3 regions of the Micrococcus sp. Mcc89 genome follow, and region 2 is predicted to be linked to each of the others. Evidence: riboswitches for the same ligand, from Rfam matches in the RefSeq annotation. Region 2 holds a riboswitch; each other region holds the start of a gene.

Region 1 (5,595 bases), on a different contig from region 2:
CCCCGCCGGCCTCGTTGGCACCGGCCCGAGTCAACAACGTCATGACCTCTTACAACTACCGGGCCGGCTTCGCGGTCGTCGCGCTCGGGTATCTGCTGGCCCTGGGCGTGGTGCTGCTGCTGCGTCGCCACGTGGGCCGGCGGGGCGCGGCCTGACGCGCAGGGCCAGGACGAGGCCCACCCCGGAGGACCGCGCCTCAGCGACATCACCGCAGTGCAGCCCTGCGGTGATGTCGCAGCGCCGCGGTCGAACGGGCGTACGGCGGAGTGCGCGGGCGTGCGGGACGCACGGAAGCGCACACGACGACGCCCCCGGTCCGTGCGGACCGGGGGCGTCGGAAGCCGTGCGTCAGGCGAAGATCAGAGCTTCGTCACGTTGGCGGCCTGGAGGCCCTTGGGGCCGTCCTGGGTCTCGAACTCGACGCGGTCGTTCTCCTGGAGCTCCTTGAAGCCCCCGCCCTGGATGGCGGAGAAGTGCACGAACACGTCCGCGGAGTTGTCCTCGGGGGCGATGAAGCCGTAGCCCTTCTCAGCGTTGAACCACTTGACAGTACCGACAGCCATGATGGTGTCCTTTCGATGTGCCCCCGCGGTGCGGTGGCGGTGTTGGACCGCGGCCCGGAGGTGGGACGCGGGTGAAGCGGCGAGACTGAACCGCTTGCCCAACACTCATCGACGCCGGCGATGCCGGGCTGACGAGCAGTGAAGATGGCGGGATACAGCTTGATCAACTTCAGGCTCCATCATTGCACGGATCTCGCCGACCGGGAACCAGGGGCCCGATTGTTCACCTGGAGTTCGCTCAGAGCGCGCGCAGGCCGTGGAAGAGATTGCGGTGCAGGGCGGCCGGGGGAGCGGCGTCCGTGTGATCCGCCAAGGCCGTCACCTCCAGCAGCACCACCGTGTGGTCGCCCGCCGGGACCTCGGCGTGCACCCGCGTCTCGAGCCAGAGCGAGGAGCCCCCGATCAGCAGGGCGTCGTGCGGGCTGCGGTGCACGTCGAGACCGGCGAAGCGGTCGCCCTCGCGGGCGGCCAGCTGACGGCACAGCGGCGTCTGGTCCGCTGCGAGCAGGGAGACGCCGATCGACCCGGCCCGGCGCAGGCGCGGCCAGGTGCGGGAGCTGTTCTGCGCGGAGAAGGACACGAGGGCCGGCTCCCAGGAGATGCCCACGCCGAAGGAGGAGGAGACCATCACCTCGGGGACGTCGTCGGCGAGGCCCGCCAGCGCGACGACCCCGGTGGGGAATGCCGAGAGGCCGGAGCGGAGGTTGCCGAGGGACAGGTCGGTGTCCCACGCGGCGGTGTGGGGTTCGTGGGTCAGGGTCATGGCGCGCGTCCTCTTCCGATGACTGGCGCGGCTCCGCAGACGGCGGGAACGCGGATCGCCCGGATCCGCGGAGGCGCGGTACTTGCCCGTCGGGGTGTCCGAGGGGCCGAATCATCACCTGGAGCACCCCACTACTGCGTGAGAGGGTTGCCGTCCCGCCGGCCAGGGCCGTGAATGACGGGAACTCGTGATTCTGGGGATCAGCCTACGGAGGGGTCCGTGGGGTGGTCAAAGCGCGGCGGTCGCGCGGCGTCATCCGAGCTGCCCGATGTGATGCTTGACACACCGTGCATCGCCAGCCAGGATCAAGCCACTCGAGAGGGGGGCTCGAGACCGCAGCCCGCGGCCCCGCAATCGGTTCTCTGAGAGGGATCGGATCATGCGGATGGACATCGAGAAGAAGCGTGCGGCATTGTCGGCCGCCGTGGTCGTCGCGGCTCTCCTCGGTATCGCCATCTCGGGATGCTCCGCTTCCCCGGGCAGCGTCTCCTCCACCGCGAAGGCATCCACCGCTGCGGCGTCCTCCGTCACCGTGACGTCAGCGGCCCCCTCGGCAACCCGGTCGGCCTCCGCCACCGGTTCGTCCGCGTCGTCACCCGCCGGTGAAGAAGCACTCCCCGCCGCGCTGTTCGAGGAGGACGGGATGACGTTGGTCGAGTACACGCGCCGGCATCCGGATGCGGGCTATCTCGACCCGGAGAAGGAGTCCGTCCTGGAGGAGGCGGTCGGGACGGGCACACAGCAGATCACCGTGGACGCCCAACAGGGTGCGGTCCTTCGGGTCATCGTGCTGTGTCCTTCGGATGCCACCGGTGAGACGGAGATCCTGACCTCACGGGGTGGCGGGGGAACGAAGACCTGGATGGCCGGGTCGGAGGCGCTGTGCGGCGGCTGGTCGGCGGCGACTCCCCCCGTGGATGAGGCGGGGCCGATGACGTTCACCGCCACGGTGGACAACGACAAGCCGTTCTGGATGGTGCTGACCGCACCCTCCGCATGAGGCCGCCATCACGACGGCGGATGACGGCGCGGGGAGGACTGAGTCGCTCAGCGTCGGTCGCGGCCGCGCAGCGCGTCCAGCTGCCGGCGGTCACGCTTGGTGGGCCGGCCCGCGCCGCGCTCGCGGTACGGACCGCGAGCAGCTCACGCGGCACGGGCGGCGGGGAGTGGTCCACATACTGCTGCCGGGCCACGGGGGCACCCACCCGCTTGGCGATCAGCCCCGTGACCTCGAGGATCCGCTCGCGTCCGTCCTGGCGCACCCGCACCCGGTTCCCGACGACGACGGGCGTCGCCGCCTTCACGGGCTCGCCGTCGATGCGCACGTGGCCTGCGCGTACGGCCGCCGTGGCCGCCGACCGGGTCTTGTACAGCCGCACGGCCCACAGCCACGCGTCGATGCGGACGCCGCTCACGCCCGCCCCCTCACGCGAAGCGGGCGCGGATCGCGGCGCCGTGCGCGGGCAGGCGCTCGTCCTCGGCCAGCACGCCGATCCCGTCCGCGACCTCCTTGAGCCCGGTCTCCGTGTAGCGGATGCGCTGCTGCAGGCGCAGGAACGTCACCGTGTTCAGACCGGAGGAGTGCCGGGCCGTCCCCGAGGTGGGGAGCACGTGGTTGGACCCGGCCGAGTAGTCGCCCAGCGGCACGGGGGCGTGCGGGCCCACGAACACGGCGCCGGCGTTGCGGATGCGCCCCACGAGGGCCTCGGGGTCGCGCGTCTGGATCTCGAGGTGCTCGGTGGCGTAGCGGTCGGAGACCTCCACGGCCTGGTCCATGTCCCGCACCAGCAGCACGCCGGACTGGGGGCCGGTGAGGGCCTCGCGGATCTGATCCTCGTGGAACGCCCCGGGCACCTGCGCCTCGATCGCCGCCTGCACGTCTCGGAGCAGGTCCTCGGAATCGGTGATGAGCACGGAGGCGGCCAGCGGGTCGTGCTCGGACTGGCTGATCAGGTCCGCGGCCACCCAGTCGGCGCGGGCGGTGCCGTCCGCGATCACGGCGATCTCGCTCGGCCCGGCCTCGGCGTCCACGCCGATCACGCCCTGGAGCGCGCGCTTGGCGGCGGCCACGTACACGTTGCCGGGCCCCGTCACCAGGTCGACGGGCGCGCAGAGCCACCCGCCGTCGTCGTCCTGGACGCCGTGCGCCAGCATGGCCACGGCCTGGGCGCCGCCGGCCGCGTAGACCTCGTCCACGCCCAGCAGCGCACACGCGGCGAGCACGGTGGGGTGGGGCAGGCCGCCGTGGTCCCGCTGCGGGGGTGAGGTCACCGCGAGGCTCCCCACGCCGGCGGCCTGCGCGGGCACCACGTTCATCACCACCGAGGAGGGGTACACGGCGCGGCCGCCGGGCACGTACAGGCCCACGCGGCCCACGGGGATCCAGTGGTTCTCCACGACGGCGCCCTCGCCGAGCTCGACCGTGGAGTCCTGGGGGTGCTGGGCGTCGTGCACGAGCCGGGCCCGGCGGATCGACTCCTCCAGGGCGGCGCGCACCCGCGGGTCGAGCCCGGCCAGGGCGGCCTCGAGCGCCTCCGCGGGCACGCGCAGGGCCGGCGGGCGGACGCCGTCGAACCGCTCAGCCAGCTCCAGCAGGGTCTGCTCGCCGCCGTGGCGGACCTGCTCGATGATCGGGGCGACCACCGGCACCACGGAGGACACGTCCACGTTCGCCCGCGGGATGATGCGGGACAGGTCCGCGGTGGCGGTGTCGAGCGGGCGCAGGTCGGTGACGGAGAGCACGGATTCCTCCAGGGGGGCGGCGGGCCGGCGGGACGGGGCGCGACGACGGCCGGGCCCGGACCGCGCGGACGGTCAGGCTCCATTGTGCTCTTCTCCGGGGTGCGTCCGGGGGCGGGTGTCAGACTGTCGTCATGGTCTTCCCCGCGCTGCCCGCCCTCGCGACCCCGCCCCTGCTGACCGCCCTGGACCGCCTCCTGGCGGGCGAGACCGTGCCGTCCGGGGTGGAGGGGGACATCCAGGACGGGGCGGCCGCCACCACCCGGGCCTTCGGCGTGGAATGGGGGACGCTGCTGACCGTGCTGATGGCGTTCGCGATCGGCGCGGCGGTCGTGTACCTGGCCCTGCAGGTGGCACGCGTCGTGCTCGTGCGCCGCCCCGCGTTCCAGCACGGCGCCGCACGGCTGAGCCTGCCGGCCGCCGTCGCCGCCGGCCTGCTGGCCTCCCGGATCTGGCTCGGGGTCATGGCCGAGGAGCAGGCCTGGTACCGGCCGGCGTCGTTCCTGATGCTCATCGCCGTGGCCGCGGCGGGCGCGTGGGCCGCGTGGCGCCTGGTCGGTGTGATCGAGGCGGGGATCCTCGGCCGCTACCAGGAGACCGGCGTCGAGCACTGCCGCGAGCGACGCATCCGCACGCAGACCATCCTGATCCGGCGCATCCTCAACGCGGTGATCGTGGTGGTGGCCGTCGCCGTGGTCCTGCTGGGGGTGCCCGAGGTGCGCTCGCTCGGGGCCGGCCTGCTCGCCTCCGCCGGTGTGATCTCGGTGATCGCCGGCCTGGCCGTGCAGTCCACGCTGACCAACGTGTTCGCCGGCTTCCAGCTCGCCTTCACGGACGCGATCCGGGTGGGCGACGTGGTGGACATGGAGGGCGTGTTCGGCACCGTCGAGGAGATCACCCTGTCCAACGTGGTGCTCAAGCTCTGGGACGGCCGCCGCATGGTCTACCCGTCCTCGCACTTCACCACCCGGCCGTTCGAGAACTGGACGCGGGTGGGCGCCGAGGTCTCCGGCGTCGTGGAGCTGGACGTGGACTGGCGCGTGCCCATGGACGCGCTGCGCGCACGACTCACCCAGCTGCTCGAGTCCACGGACCTGTGGGACGGACGCGAGCACGCGCTGCAGGTGACCGATGCGACCGGCGGCGTCGTGCGCATCCGCGCCGTGGTCTCCGCCCGCAACTCCGGCGACCTCTGGGACCTGCGCTGCCTCGTGCGCGAGGACCTCGTGGCCTTCCTGCGCCACGAGCACCCCGAGGGCATCGTGGTGCAGCGCATGGTGGACCGGCACCCCGCCCACGACGACGCGGCGCCCGCCTCCGAGGGATCCGATGCAGGGGCTCGCGGTGGCGACCGGACGGGCGAGCCGGGCCCGAACGGCTCCGGGGTGGCGGCCCGCGAGCCGCGCCCGCGCACCGCGCCGCTGCCGCGCGTCGACGGCGCCGATCCGCGCCCGGACACCCTCACCACACCGCTGACCCGCGTGGGCGACCACTCCGGCCTGTACACCGGCTCGATGACGGCGGTGCAGC
Region 2 (5,595 bases):
AGGCGCGGGCGGTCACGGCGGCCTGGGTGATGTTCCCGAGCAGGACCATGAACCCCCAGAGGGCCGCGCCGGCCAGCAGCCACGGCCCGGCATGAGCGCGGTCGACGTAGGCCAGCAGGTGCAGCCCCACGGCCACGGCGCAGCCGACCGAGCCGAGGAGGATGCACCGGCGCTCGCCCAGGCGGTCGATGGCCCGGCCCGCCAGGGACGAGGCCGCCAGTGCCCCGACCGCGCCCGCGGTGATCTGGACGCCCAGGAACTCCGGCCCGAGCCGCAGGTCGGTCAGGATCCAGACCGCCTCGACCGGGGCGAAGAGGGCCATGCCCACATTGGCGGCCACCGACCCCATCGTCAGCAGCCACAGGACCGGGGTGCGCCGCAGGACCGTCCACCCCTCCGCGGCGTCCTTCCCGAACCGGGCCCAGCGGGAGAGGACGTCCGCGACGCCGGGGTCCCCGTCGTCGTCCGGGACGTCCGCCGCGGCGGAGGGCCGCAACCGCACCCGGAGCGCGACGATCGCCGCCGCGAAGAGGAACGCCGTCGCGATGCCGAGCACGGGCCCTGCGCCCAGCGACCCGACGAGGACGCCCGCCGCGGCGGGCACGATCAACACGAGGGCGGCGTCGGCGGACTCGAGCCGCGCCGTCAGGCGGGCGACGGCGGTGGCCGGCACGACGCGCGGCACGAGCGCGGTCTGGGTGGTCTCGGCCAGCACCGTGAGCACGCCCAGCAGGGCCATGACGGCGGCGAGGTGACCGAACGTGAGCGCGTCGAGCGCCCACGCCACGACGAGCGAGCCGAGCACCGCCGCCTTGGCGAGGCCGGTGGCCGCGAGCAGCCGCGGGCTGAGGTGTCGGTCCACCACGATGCCGATGGGCACGCCGAGCAGGAGGAATCCCAACCCGGAGAGCGTCATCAGCACGCCCATGCCGTCGGCGCGCACGCCGAGCAGGAGCACCGCCAGGACATCCAGGGCGACGTCCGAGGCGGACCGGCCACCCGCGTCGAGGGCGTTGGAGGCGACCAGCCACCGCGCCCGTCCTTCCGGCGGCGGGGGCGTCCCAGTGTCAGGGGTGCGGGGGGCAGGCGTCTGGCGACGCGGGTCCGTGCTCACCGCCACACGTGGAGCAGGTAGCCGTAGCTCAGTGACGTCGCTGCGGGGTGCTCGGCGAGCCACGCGTCGGCGACCCCTCGCTCGAACTCCAGCCGCAGGACGGCCTCGAGGTCGGCGCGGGAGTCGAAGGTCCACGAGCTCATGACCTCACGGGTCTCGGCCCCGACGCCGGCCCACCACTCGCGGGCGTACGTGTCCTGGCCCTGCGCCGCGGCGTTCGTGCTCGCCCGCAGCAGCTCGGCGAACTGGCCGCGCTCGGTGTCGTTGTCGATCACCACGAGCGCGCCGCCGGGCCGCAGCACCCGGGCGACCTCGTCCAGGCCGGGTCGGACGTCCCAGTGCGGGTGCGGGAAGAAGTACGCGAACCGGGCATGCACGACGTCGACGCTCGCCTCCGGCAGCGGGATCCGCGCGGCCGAGCCGTACAGCACGCGCGCCCCGCCGGGGCGGGCGCGGGCGGCCCCCAGCAGGCGCACGTCCGGCTCGACGGCGATCGTCTCGGCCGCGTCGGCGTAGCGGGGCAGCCAGAAGCCGGTGCCCGCACCGAGGTCGAGCAGCGTCCGCCCGGCCCAGGGCGCCGCCTCCTGCAGCGCCGCCCAGAGGGCGCCCTCACGGTCCATGGCCGCGTTCTCGATCTCGTACAGCGCCGGGTCCACGCCCTGGTTGCCCGAGGGCCGGAAGTCGGGCAGGTCCATGGCCGGTCCGCCCGGTGTGCTCTGCGTCATGCCCGGGAGTCTGACACACCCCCCCTCCACGCCGGTCCGTCACACGGGTCTGCCTCGGCCCGCCGCGCCCCGGAGAGGCTCCGGCCGGTCCTGGATGGCGCGGGGGCGGCTCATATGACGCGCGAGCCGGCCGCCCGCTGGACTCTCGGCGGCCCACCGCGTGGGATGGGCTCACCACCCATCCAGAGCGGCTGAGAGATCTGGCTCGACGACGCCGCAGCAACCCGCCCGCCGGACTCGGACCCCCGGGAACGGCAGGCCCGGTGCTACCGCCAGGACCGATGGAGGAGAGCAGATGCCCCGTCATGCCACACAGCAAGTCCACGCCGGCTACGAGCCCGCCGCGCCCCACCGGCCGGTCGTCCCGCCCATCCACCAGACCACGGCGTTCCGTTTCCCGGACCACGCCACAGCGGCATCGATGTTCCGGCTCGAGACCCCCGGCTTCACCTACAGCCGCACGGGCAACCCGACCGTCGCGGTGTTCGAGAACCGCCTCGCCGCGCTGGAGGGCGGCATCGGCGCGATCGCCACGGCCACCGGCCAGGCCGCCGTCGCGCTGTCCCTGCTGGCGCTGCTGCAGGGCGGCAAGCACCTGGTCGCCTCCAGCCAGCTCTACGGCGGCACCGTCGACCTGCTGACGGACACGTTCGCGGACTTCGGCATCGAGGTCACCTTCGCGGACCCGGCGGACCCGCCCGCGTGGGCCGCCGCGGTCCGGCCCGACACCCGCGCGTTCTTCCTCGAGGCCATCACCAACCCGCTCGCCACCCTCCCGGACCTGCCCGCGCTCGCGGACCTCGCCCACGCGGCCGGCGTGCCCGTGGTGGTGGACAGCACCCTCGCGACGCCGGCCCTCTACCGGCCGCTGGAGCACGGCGCCGACGTCGTCGTGCACTCGGCCACCAAGTTCCTCGGCGGGCACGGCGCGGTGCTCGGCGGCGCGATCGTGGACGGCGGCACGTTCGACCACGGCGCGGCGCCGGATCGGTGGCCGCAGCTGGCCCGGCCCAAGGCCCGCTACGGCGGGCAGACGCTGGTCGAGCGGCACGGCCGCGGCGCCTACCTGACGCTGGCCCGCAGCAAGTTCCTGCACGACCTCGGCCCCACCCTCGCCCCCGCGAGCGCGGCGCAGTTCATCCAGGGGCTCGAGACGCTCGACCTGCGCGTGGCCCGCCACACCGCCACCGCGCTGGCCGTGGCCGAACACCTGGCCGGGCACCCCGCGGTCGCGCGGGTGCACCACCCCGGCGTGGCCGGGCATCCCAGCGCGGCGCTGGCCGCCCGTGACTTCCCGGACGGCGTCGGCTCGGTGTTCTCCTTCGACCTGGCCTGCGGCCCCGAGGCCGTGGCCCCGTTCCTCGACGCGCTCGAGCTGTTCCAGCTGGTGGTCAACGTCGGCGACGCCCGGTCCCTCGTCTCCCACCCGGCGACCATGACGCACTGTCGTCTGACGCGGCAGCAGCGCGAGGCCGCCGGGATCGCCGAGACCACCGTCCGGCTCTCCATCGGGCTGGAGTGTCCCGACGACCTGATCGCGGACCTGGACCGCGCCCTGGCCGTGGTGACCGCCGCCGGGCCGGCCGCCCCCGCCACCACGCCCGCCGTCCCCGAGAACGCCGCCGTCACCCAGGAGGTGCGCTGAGATGACCGCCGTCCACCACACCACCCGCTCCGTGTCCCGTCCCACCGTCCGCGGCTTCACCACCACCGCCGTGCACGCCGGCCAGGAGCCCGACCCGCTGACCGGCGCCGTGGTGCCGCCGATCTACCAGACCAGCACCTTCGTACAGGACGGCATCAACGTGCTGCGCGCCGGGCATGAGTACAGCCGCGGCTCCAACCCGACCCGGAACGGCTTCGAGACCCAGCTCGCCGCCCTCGAGCACGGCGACCGGGCGTTCGCGTTCGCCTCCGGGCTCGCCGCCGAGGACGCCCTCCTGCGGGCCGTGCTGCGCCCCGGCGACCACATCGTGCTGGGCGGCGACGGCTACGGCGGCACCCACCGCCTCATCACCACCGTCCTCGAGCCGTGGGGCGTGTCCAACACCCCCGTGGACATCACCGACCCGACGGCGGTCGCCGCGGCCGTCCGCCCCGGCCGCACCGCGCTGCTGTGGGTGGAGACGCCGTCCAACCCGCTGCTCGGCATCGCGGACCTGGCCGCCTGGGCGCAGATCGCCCACGACGCCGGCGCGCTGCTGGTCGTGGACAACACGTTCGCCTCGCCCTACCTCCAGCGGCCCCTCGACCTCGGCGCGGACGTGGTGGTGCACTCCACCACCAAGTACATCGGCGGGCACTCGGACGTGCTCGGCGGCGCCGTGGTGGTGGCCGACCGCGAGTTCCGCGGCCGGGCGCTGGCCGAGGCCGTGGCCTACCAGCAGTTCGCCGCCGGCGCGGTCGCCGGCCCGCAGGACTCCTACCTCGCCGCCCGCGGCCTCAAGACGCTCGGCCTGCGCATGGACCGGCACGGCGCCAACGCCGCCGCGCTCGCGGGCTGGCTGCAGGGCCGCCCCGAGGTCGCCCAGGTCTTCTACCCCGGGCTGCCCGACCACCCGGGCCACGAGCTCGCCGCGCGGCAGATGGACGGCTTCGGCGGCATCGTCTCCGTCCGGTTGGCCGGGGGAGAGGCCGCGGCCCGCGCGTTCGCCGAGGCCACCGAGCTGTTCGCGCTCTCGGTCAGCCTCGGCGGGGTCGAATCGCTGCTCTGCTACTCCTCCGAGATGACCCACGCCTCCGTGCGGGGCACGCCCCTGGCCGTCCCCACGGACCTGGTCCGGCTCTCCGTCGGCATCGAGGACGTGGCCGACCTGCAGGCGGACCTCGAGGCCGGCCTCGAGTGCGCCGCACGCGTCGCCGCCGGCCGCGGGGCGCCGTCGTCCGCGGTGCCCCGTCCCGCCCCCGCCCACCACCGCACCACCCGCGCCCGCACCCCGGAGAGGACCCGATGAGCCACGCCACCCTTGTCCCGAGCACCGCGCCCGCCCGCGTGGACGACCTGACGTTCAGCATCCACACCACGCCGTTCGACGAGGACTACACGCCCGCCGCCAGCACGCGCGCCACCACGAACTTCGCGAACCTCGCCCGCGGTGCGGACCGGCGGGAGAACCTGCGCGCCGCCCTGGCCATGATCGACGGGCGCCTCAACGATCTCGCCCCCTGGGACAACCCGGAGCGGGACCGCTACACGGCACGGATCGAGATCGTCTCGATCGACGTGCACTTCACCGCCGACGACGGCGCGGATGTCGACTTCCCGCTCATGGAGATGCTCGACGTGCGGGTGGTCGAGCGTGCGACGGGCGCTGTGCTCGGCCGCAGTGTGGGGAACAACTTCTCCTCCTACGTCCGCGACCACGACTTCTCCGTGGTGCTGCCCGCGCACGCGGCGACGTCGCCGGGGACCGAGGAGCCCGACGGCTTCGGCGACCTGCACGGGCGGCTGTTCCAGCACCTGCTCGACTCGCAGGCGTACCGGGAGCGGTTCCCGCAGCCGCCCGTGATCTGCATCAGCGTGTCCACGAGCCGCACCTACCGGCGGCTGACGAACGAGCACCCGGTGCTCGGGGTCGAATACCGCCAGGACGAAGCCTCCCGCACGGACCGCTACTTCGGCCGGATGGGCCTGGGGATCCGGTGCTTCCTGCCGCGCGGGGCCGTGGCGCCGCTGGCGTTCTACTCGCGGGGCGACCTGCTCAACGACCACGCGAACCTCTCCCTGGCCGGGCTGATCGCCACCATGGAGACCTT
Region 3 (5,595 bases), on a different contig from region 2:
AAGGCCACCCGCGGGCAGGCCGACGCCGGCCGCGTCCGCGAGATCGTCCTGGAGCGCCTGGGCGTGTCCTGACGACCGCGCGGGCCCTCAGCCGTCCAGGGCGGTGAGGGCCCGCGCCACGCGGGGCAGGGTCTTGCGCAGCAGGCGCCGCCAGGACCCCGCGGCCAGCCCGCCGACGATCACGTCCCGGGCCGCCGCGTCGTCGAGCGTCTCCAGGGCCATCGCCCCGAGCCACACGCGGGCCCGGCGCGCCTCGGCCGCGTCCCGGGCCAGGTCGGGCACCTTCTCCTCGCCGTGCCACAGCGCCAGGTAGGCGACGTTGAGGGCCGGGTCCCACGCGCACGCGAGGTCCCAGTCCAGCACCCCGGCCAACGCCCAGCGCAGCGGGGCGCGCGGGTCCTCGTCCTCGGGCACGGCGCGCCAGCGCATGTTGTGCCCGGCCAGGTCGCCGTGCACGAGCGACGGCGGCACGGGCGGCGCGGCGGTCCACGTCGTCACCGCGTCCGCGAGGGCAGCCACCGCGTCCGGCCACGCCTCGGCGCCCAGCCGCGCGTCGACGTCGTGCCCCTCCCACGCGCCCAGGCGCGCGGCGACCGCCCCCGGCAGCGCCGCGACGTGCCGGGCGCGCTCCGGCGTCCACGGGCCGCGGAACGCGAACGGGCGGCCGAGGTGCGGGGCGATCCGCGGGTCGGTGACGTCCACGGCGGCGAGGTCGTCGAGGACGCCGCGCAGCACGGCCGGATCGCCCTCGTGCGGCGGGTGCGGCCCGCCCGGGAGGAAGCGCTGCAGCACCGCGGCGCCCGGGCCCGCGGGGACGGGGTCCGAGAGGGCGACCGGGACGGCCCACGGCACGTCGCGCTCGGCCAGGGCCGAGGCGAGCCCGTCGAGGAGGGCCAGGCGCCGGGGCAGGTGCGCCGCGGGGTCCCGCTCGGGCGCCCACCGCGCGGCGGGGGCGGCGCCGACCTCGTGGGCCCGCGTCATCCGGAGGACGCCGACGTCCTCGAGCACCAGCACGCGGTGGAACTGCCCGCCCTCCTCCACGGACGCCGCGGCCCAGTCGGCTGTGCGGAGCCGGCGGGCGAGGGCGGGGTCGAGGCCGGGGCGGAGGTGCTGCAGGGCGCGGTGGACCAGCTCGAGCTCGCTGGGGGCAGGCGGGGAGACCACACGACCACGCTAACCCTCCCTCCGCCCTCCCGGACTTTCGAACGTGACATCGGGGGAATGGGGACTTTCGAACGGGAGAAAGGCCCCACCTCACGTTCGAAAGCGCCCGGGGGGAGAGGGGCGGGCCGATACTGGAGGGCATGCCCGCCACCCCGCGCACGTCCCGCACCCCGGCCGTCCGACCCGCCCCCGCGCTGCCCGCCCCGTCCGCGCGCACGGTGCGGTGGGAGATCGCGATCGTCCTCGGCCTCTCCCTGGGGAAGTCGGCGGTCTATGCGATCGTCCAGCTCATCGACAAGGCCACCCAGGCCCCGCTCGGCGAGCAGACCACCGTCCTCAACCCGGCCCTGGCCGACCGCTGGGTGTTCGACCTGACCTATCAGCTGCTCGGCATCGGGTTCGCGCTGGTGCCGGTGGCCCTCGTGCTGCACCTGATGCACCTGCGCGGCCGGAACCCGTTCCGGGTGCTCGGCCTCGACCTGCGCCGCCCCGGCCGCGACCTGGCCTGGGGCCTGGGCCTGTTCGCGGCCATCGGGCTGGGCACGCTCGGCGTCTACGCCGCCGGCCGGGCCCTGGGGATCACGACGGCGATCGTCGGCTCGGCGCTCGGGGAGAGCTGGTATCAGGTGCCGGTCCTGCTGCTCTCCGCGCTGCGGCACGGACTGCTGGAGGAGGTCATCGTGGGCGCCTGGCTCGTCGACCGGCTCGGGTATCTGCAGCGGCTGCGCGCCGCGGGCCTGGCGCGCGATCCGGCGCCGGCCGTGCCGTCGTCGTGGGTGAGCGCCGAGGGGCTGTACCTGCCGACCCGCGCGGCCGTGGTGGTGCTCGCCCTCGCGCTGCTGCGCGGGGCGTACCACCTGTACCAGGGGATCGGGCCGGGCGTGGGCAACGCCCTGTTGGGCGTGGTGTTCGCGCTCGTGTTCCTGCGGGTGCGCCGGGTGATGCCCCTGGTCATCGCGCACGCGCTGCTGGACGCCGTCGGGTTCGTCGGCTACCCGCTGCTGGCGCGGGCGGGGCTGCTCGGCTGAGCGGCCCCGCCCCCGCGCTCAGAGCGTGACCTCGCCCTTCGGGGTGCGGAAGGTGACCGAGACGATGCCCGGGGTGCCGGAGGGCGCGACGTACTCGATGTTCACGTCCTGGACCTGGCCGTCCTCGTCGTCGCCGAGCCACTCGGCGAGGCGCTCGGGGGAGCCGGCGATGTTCAGGCGCTCGATGGTGGCCTGCGGCTCGGCCGCCTGCGAGGGGTGCATGTCCTCCTGGCCGTCGGCCCAGCGCAGGATGAACGGCAGCTGCGGGTCCGCGAGGGTTCCCTTGATGCCGATCTGGCGCCAGGACAGCTCGCGGCCGTCCGGGAAGCGACGGTTGCCGGGGACGGCCTCGCGGCCGAGGCGGCGCTCGAACCGGCCGATGTCCGGGGTGGCCACCGCCCAGCTCATCCAGCCGCCGCCCTGCTCGGTGCGGGCGCGCACGAGCTGGCCGAACGGCGCGCTGAGGGAGGCCGGGTGGTCCAGGGCCTCGACGACCTCCAGATACTGCCTTTCCGTCATGGGGAAGAGCGCGTTCTGGGTGCCGAAACGTGGGTGGACACCGCCCTTGATCCGCTCGATGCCCAGCGTCTCGGCGATGCGGGCGACCGTGGCGTCCAGGCCCTCGGGGCCGGCGGCGTAGGACACGTGGTCCATGCGACAGGTGTGCACTGCGCTGTTCCTCTCCGTTCCCGGGCTGCCCCGGGGGTTGACCTGGTGCGAGTCCAGGGGCGTCGAGCCCTTGACGGGTCGGGCGCCCCGTGCGGAGAGCGTATCCACGTGTGACACGCGTGACGAAATCGTGGCGGGGCGGCGGGCTACACTCGGAGGCACGGTCACGAGAGTCAGCAACAGGCCCCGGCATGCTGACCGGCAACCCTCCTTCCGCGGTGGGGTGCCCCGGGTGACGACCAGGCCGGCCCCACAACGGACGCCGGCAAGCGCGGGCCGATCCCACGGCCCCTCTCGACGGCGCCGGGTCATCTCCGGCACCTCGACGACGCCGGTCCGCGGATCGGCACGTCGGCCGGCGGGCGGGGCGGCCGGGTCCGGCCCCTGAACCCTTCAGGAGGGTCCGCCATGACCGACCAGCCCACCCCGACCCCCGACGCCTGGGGCTTCTCCACCGCGCAGGTCCACGCGGGCGTCGCCGTCGGCCAGCACGCCTTCGGTGCGACCGCCCTGCCGATCTTCCAGACCACCTCGTACGACTTCCCGTCCGCCCAGGTGGCCGCGGACCGGTTCGCGCTCAAGGACCTCGACCCGCTCTACACCCGCATCGGCAACCCGACGCAGGGCCCGGTGGAGGAGAAGATCGCCGCGCTCGAGGGCGGTGTGGGCGCGCTGCTGCTGGCCTCCGGTCAGGCGGCGACGACGTTCGCGATCCTCAACCTCGCCGGCGCCGGCGACCACGTGGTCGCCTCGGCCAGCCTCTACGGCGGCACGCAGAACCTGTTCAAGCACACCCTCGCCAAGGTCGGCGTCGAGACGACGTTCGTGACCGACCCGGACGACCTCGAGTCCTGGCGCGCCGCCGTGAAGCCGAACACCAAGGCGTTCTTCGGCGAGACCCTCGGCAACCCGCGCGGGGACGTCCTGGACGTGCGCGCCGTCGCCGACGCCGCCCACGAGGCCGGCGTGCCGCTGATCGTGGACAACACGCTGGCCACCCCGTACCTGCTGCGACCGATCGAGCACGGCGCGGACGTCGTCACCCACTCCGCCACGAAGTACCTCGGCGGGCACGCCGCGGCCATCGCGGGCGTGATCGTCGACGCCGGCACGTTCGACTACGCGCAGCACGCCGAGCGGTTCCCCGGCTTCAACGAGCCGGACGAGTCCTACCACGGCCTCGTGTACGCGCGGGACCTCGGGGTGGGCTCGCCGCTCGGCGCCAACCTGGCCTTCATCCTCAAGGCGCGCGTGCAGCTGCTGCGCGACTACGGCTCGGCCATCTCCCCGTTCAACGCCTTCCTGGTGAACCTCGGCCTGGAGACCCTGTCCCTGCGCATGGAGCGGCAGGTGGCCAACGCGGCCGCGGTGGCGCGCTGGCTGGAGGGCCGCGACGACGTCGAGCACGTGGTCTACGCCGGCCTGGAGTCCAGCCCGTGGCACGAGCGGGCCCAGCGCTACCTGCCGAAGGGCGCGGGCGCGTTCGTCTCCTTCGAGATCGCGGGCGGCCGCGAGGCCGGGGCCGCGTTCGTGGACGGGCTCACCCTGCACCACCACGTGGCCAACATCGGTGACGTCCGCTCGCTCGTGGTGCACCCGGCCTCGACCACCCACTCCCAGCTCACCGACGACGAGCAGCGCGCCGCCGGCGTCACCCCCGGTCTGGTGCGGCTCTCACTCGGAGTGGAGGACGTCGAGGACATCCTCGCCGACCTCGAGCGCGGCTTCGCGGCCGCCGCCCGCCGCGGCGACGACGACGCGGGGGAGCGGGCATGACCGCCGTCGCCACGCGTCCGTCGCGCACCGCGCTGCCCCGCGGCGGCCGCCACCGCCTGCGGGTCGGCGAGCTGCGCACCGAGACCGGCGGGCTGCTGCCCGACGTCGAGCTGGCCTACGAGACCTGGGGCACCCTCGCCGCCGACGGCTCCAACGCCGTGCTCGTGCTGCACGCCCTCACCGGCGACGCGCACGTGGCCGCGCACGAGGAGGACCCGACGCCGGGCTGGTGGGACGCCCTCGTCGGCCCGGGCCGCGCCGTGGACACGGACCGGTGGTTCGTGGTCGCCCCCGCCATGATCGGCGGCTGCCACGGCTCCACCGGGCCCTCGACGCCCGCCCCCGACGGGCGGCCCTGGGGCTCCCGGTTCCCGTTCCTCACGCTGCGGGACGCGGTCGAGGCCGAGCGGCGCCTGGCCGACCACCTCGGGATCGGCGCCTGGCGCGCCGTGATCGGCGGATCGATGGGCGGGGCCCGCGCCCTCGAGTGGGCCGCGACCCACCCCGCGCGCGTCGCCGGGGTGGGTGTGCTGGCCGCCACCGCGGCCTCCTCCGCCGACCAGATCGCGTGGGGGCAGGCCCAGACCGCGGCCATCCGCCTCGACCCGGACTTCCAGGGCGGCGACTACTACCCCGGCCCCGGCCCCGTGGCCGGCCTGGGCATCGCCCGGCGCATCGCCCACACCACCTACCGCACGGCGGGAGAGCTCGGCCAGCGGTTCGGCCGGGAACCGCAGGGCGTCGAGGACCCGTTCGGCGCCGTCGTCGGGGTGCCGGGCGGGCGCGGGCGCTACGCCGTGGAGTCCTACCTGGACCACCAGGCGGCCAAGCTCACCGACCGGTTCGACGCGAACTCCTACCTCGTGGTCACCGAGGCCCTCATGGGCCACGACGTCGGGCGCGGGCGCGGCGGCGTGGCGGCGGCGCTCGCGGACTACCGGGGCCGGGCGTTCGTGGC

Evidence for each region. A riboswitch is a leader RNA that binds a small molecule or an ion and turns the genes downstream of it on or off. The one in region 2 is predicted to bind S-adenosylmethionine.
Region 1: another riboswitch for S-adenosylmethionine. It lies ahead of NR072_RS09580 (flavin reductase family protein); the one in region 2 lies ahead of NR072_RS07370 (O-acetylhomoserine aminocarboxypropyltransferase/cysteine synthase family protein).
Region 3: another riboswitch for S-adenosylmethionine. It lies ahead of NR072_RS01040 (bifunctional o-acetylhomoserine/o-acetylserine sulfhydrylase); the one in region 2 lies ahead of NR072_RS07370 (O-acetylhomoserine aminocarboxypropyltransferase/cysteine synthase family protein).

What each region holds. Positions count from the first base shown of each region.
Region 1 covers NZ_JALJRI010000103.1:2-5,596, forward strand. The annotation lists gene NR072_RS09575 (cold-shock protein) at 360-563, opposite strand; gene NR072_RS09580 (flavin reductase family protein) at 802-1,326, opposite strand; SAM riboswitch class IV at 1,400-1,519, opposite strand; gene NR072_RS09585 (hypothetical protein) at 1,712-2,326, shown strand; partial or broken gene NR072_RS09590 (RNA-binding S4 domain-containing protein) at 2,374-2,741, opposite strand; gene hisD (histidinol dehydrogenase) at 2,752-4,068, opposite strand; gene NR072_RS09600 (mechanosensitive ion channel family protein) at 4,200-5,595, shown strand, end outside.
Region 2 covers NZ_JALJRI010000063.1:78,441-84,035, forward strand. The annotation lists gene NR072_RS07360 (MFS transporter) at 1-1,114, opposite strand, end outside; gene NR072_RS07365 (class I SAM-dependent methyltransferase) at 1,111-1,839, opposite strand; SAM riboswitch class I at 2,015-2,127, shown strand; gene NR072_RS07370 (O-acetylhomoserine aminocarboxypropyltransferase/cysteine synthase family protein) at 2,135-3,484, shown strand; gene NR072_RS07375 (cystathionine gamma-synthase) at 3,486-4,793, shown strand; gene NR072_RS07380 (DUF1852 domain-containing protein) at 4,790-5,595, shown strand, end outside.
Region 3 covers NZ_JALJRI010000010.1:30,581-36,175, reverse strand. The annotation lists gene gatB (Asp-tRNA(Asn)/Glu-tRNA(Gln) amidotransferase subunit GatB) at 1-72, shown strand, start outside; gene NR072_RS01055 (phosphotransferase) at 88-1,164, opposite strand; gene NR072_RS01050 (CPBP family intramembrane glutamic endopeptidase) at 1,305-2,192, shown strand; gene NR072_RS01045 (VOC family protein) at 2,211-2,846, opposite strand; SAM riboswitch class IV at 3,024-3,139, shown strand; gene NR072_RS01040 (bifunctional o-acetylhomoserine/o-acetylserine sulfhydrylase) at 3,270-4,637, shown strand; gene NR072_RS01035 (homoserine O-acetyltransferase) at 4,634-5,595, shown strand, end outside.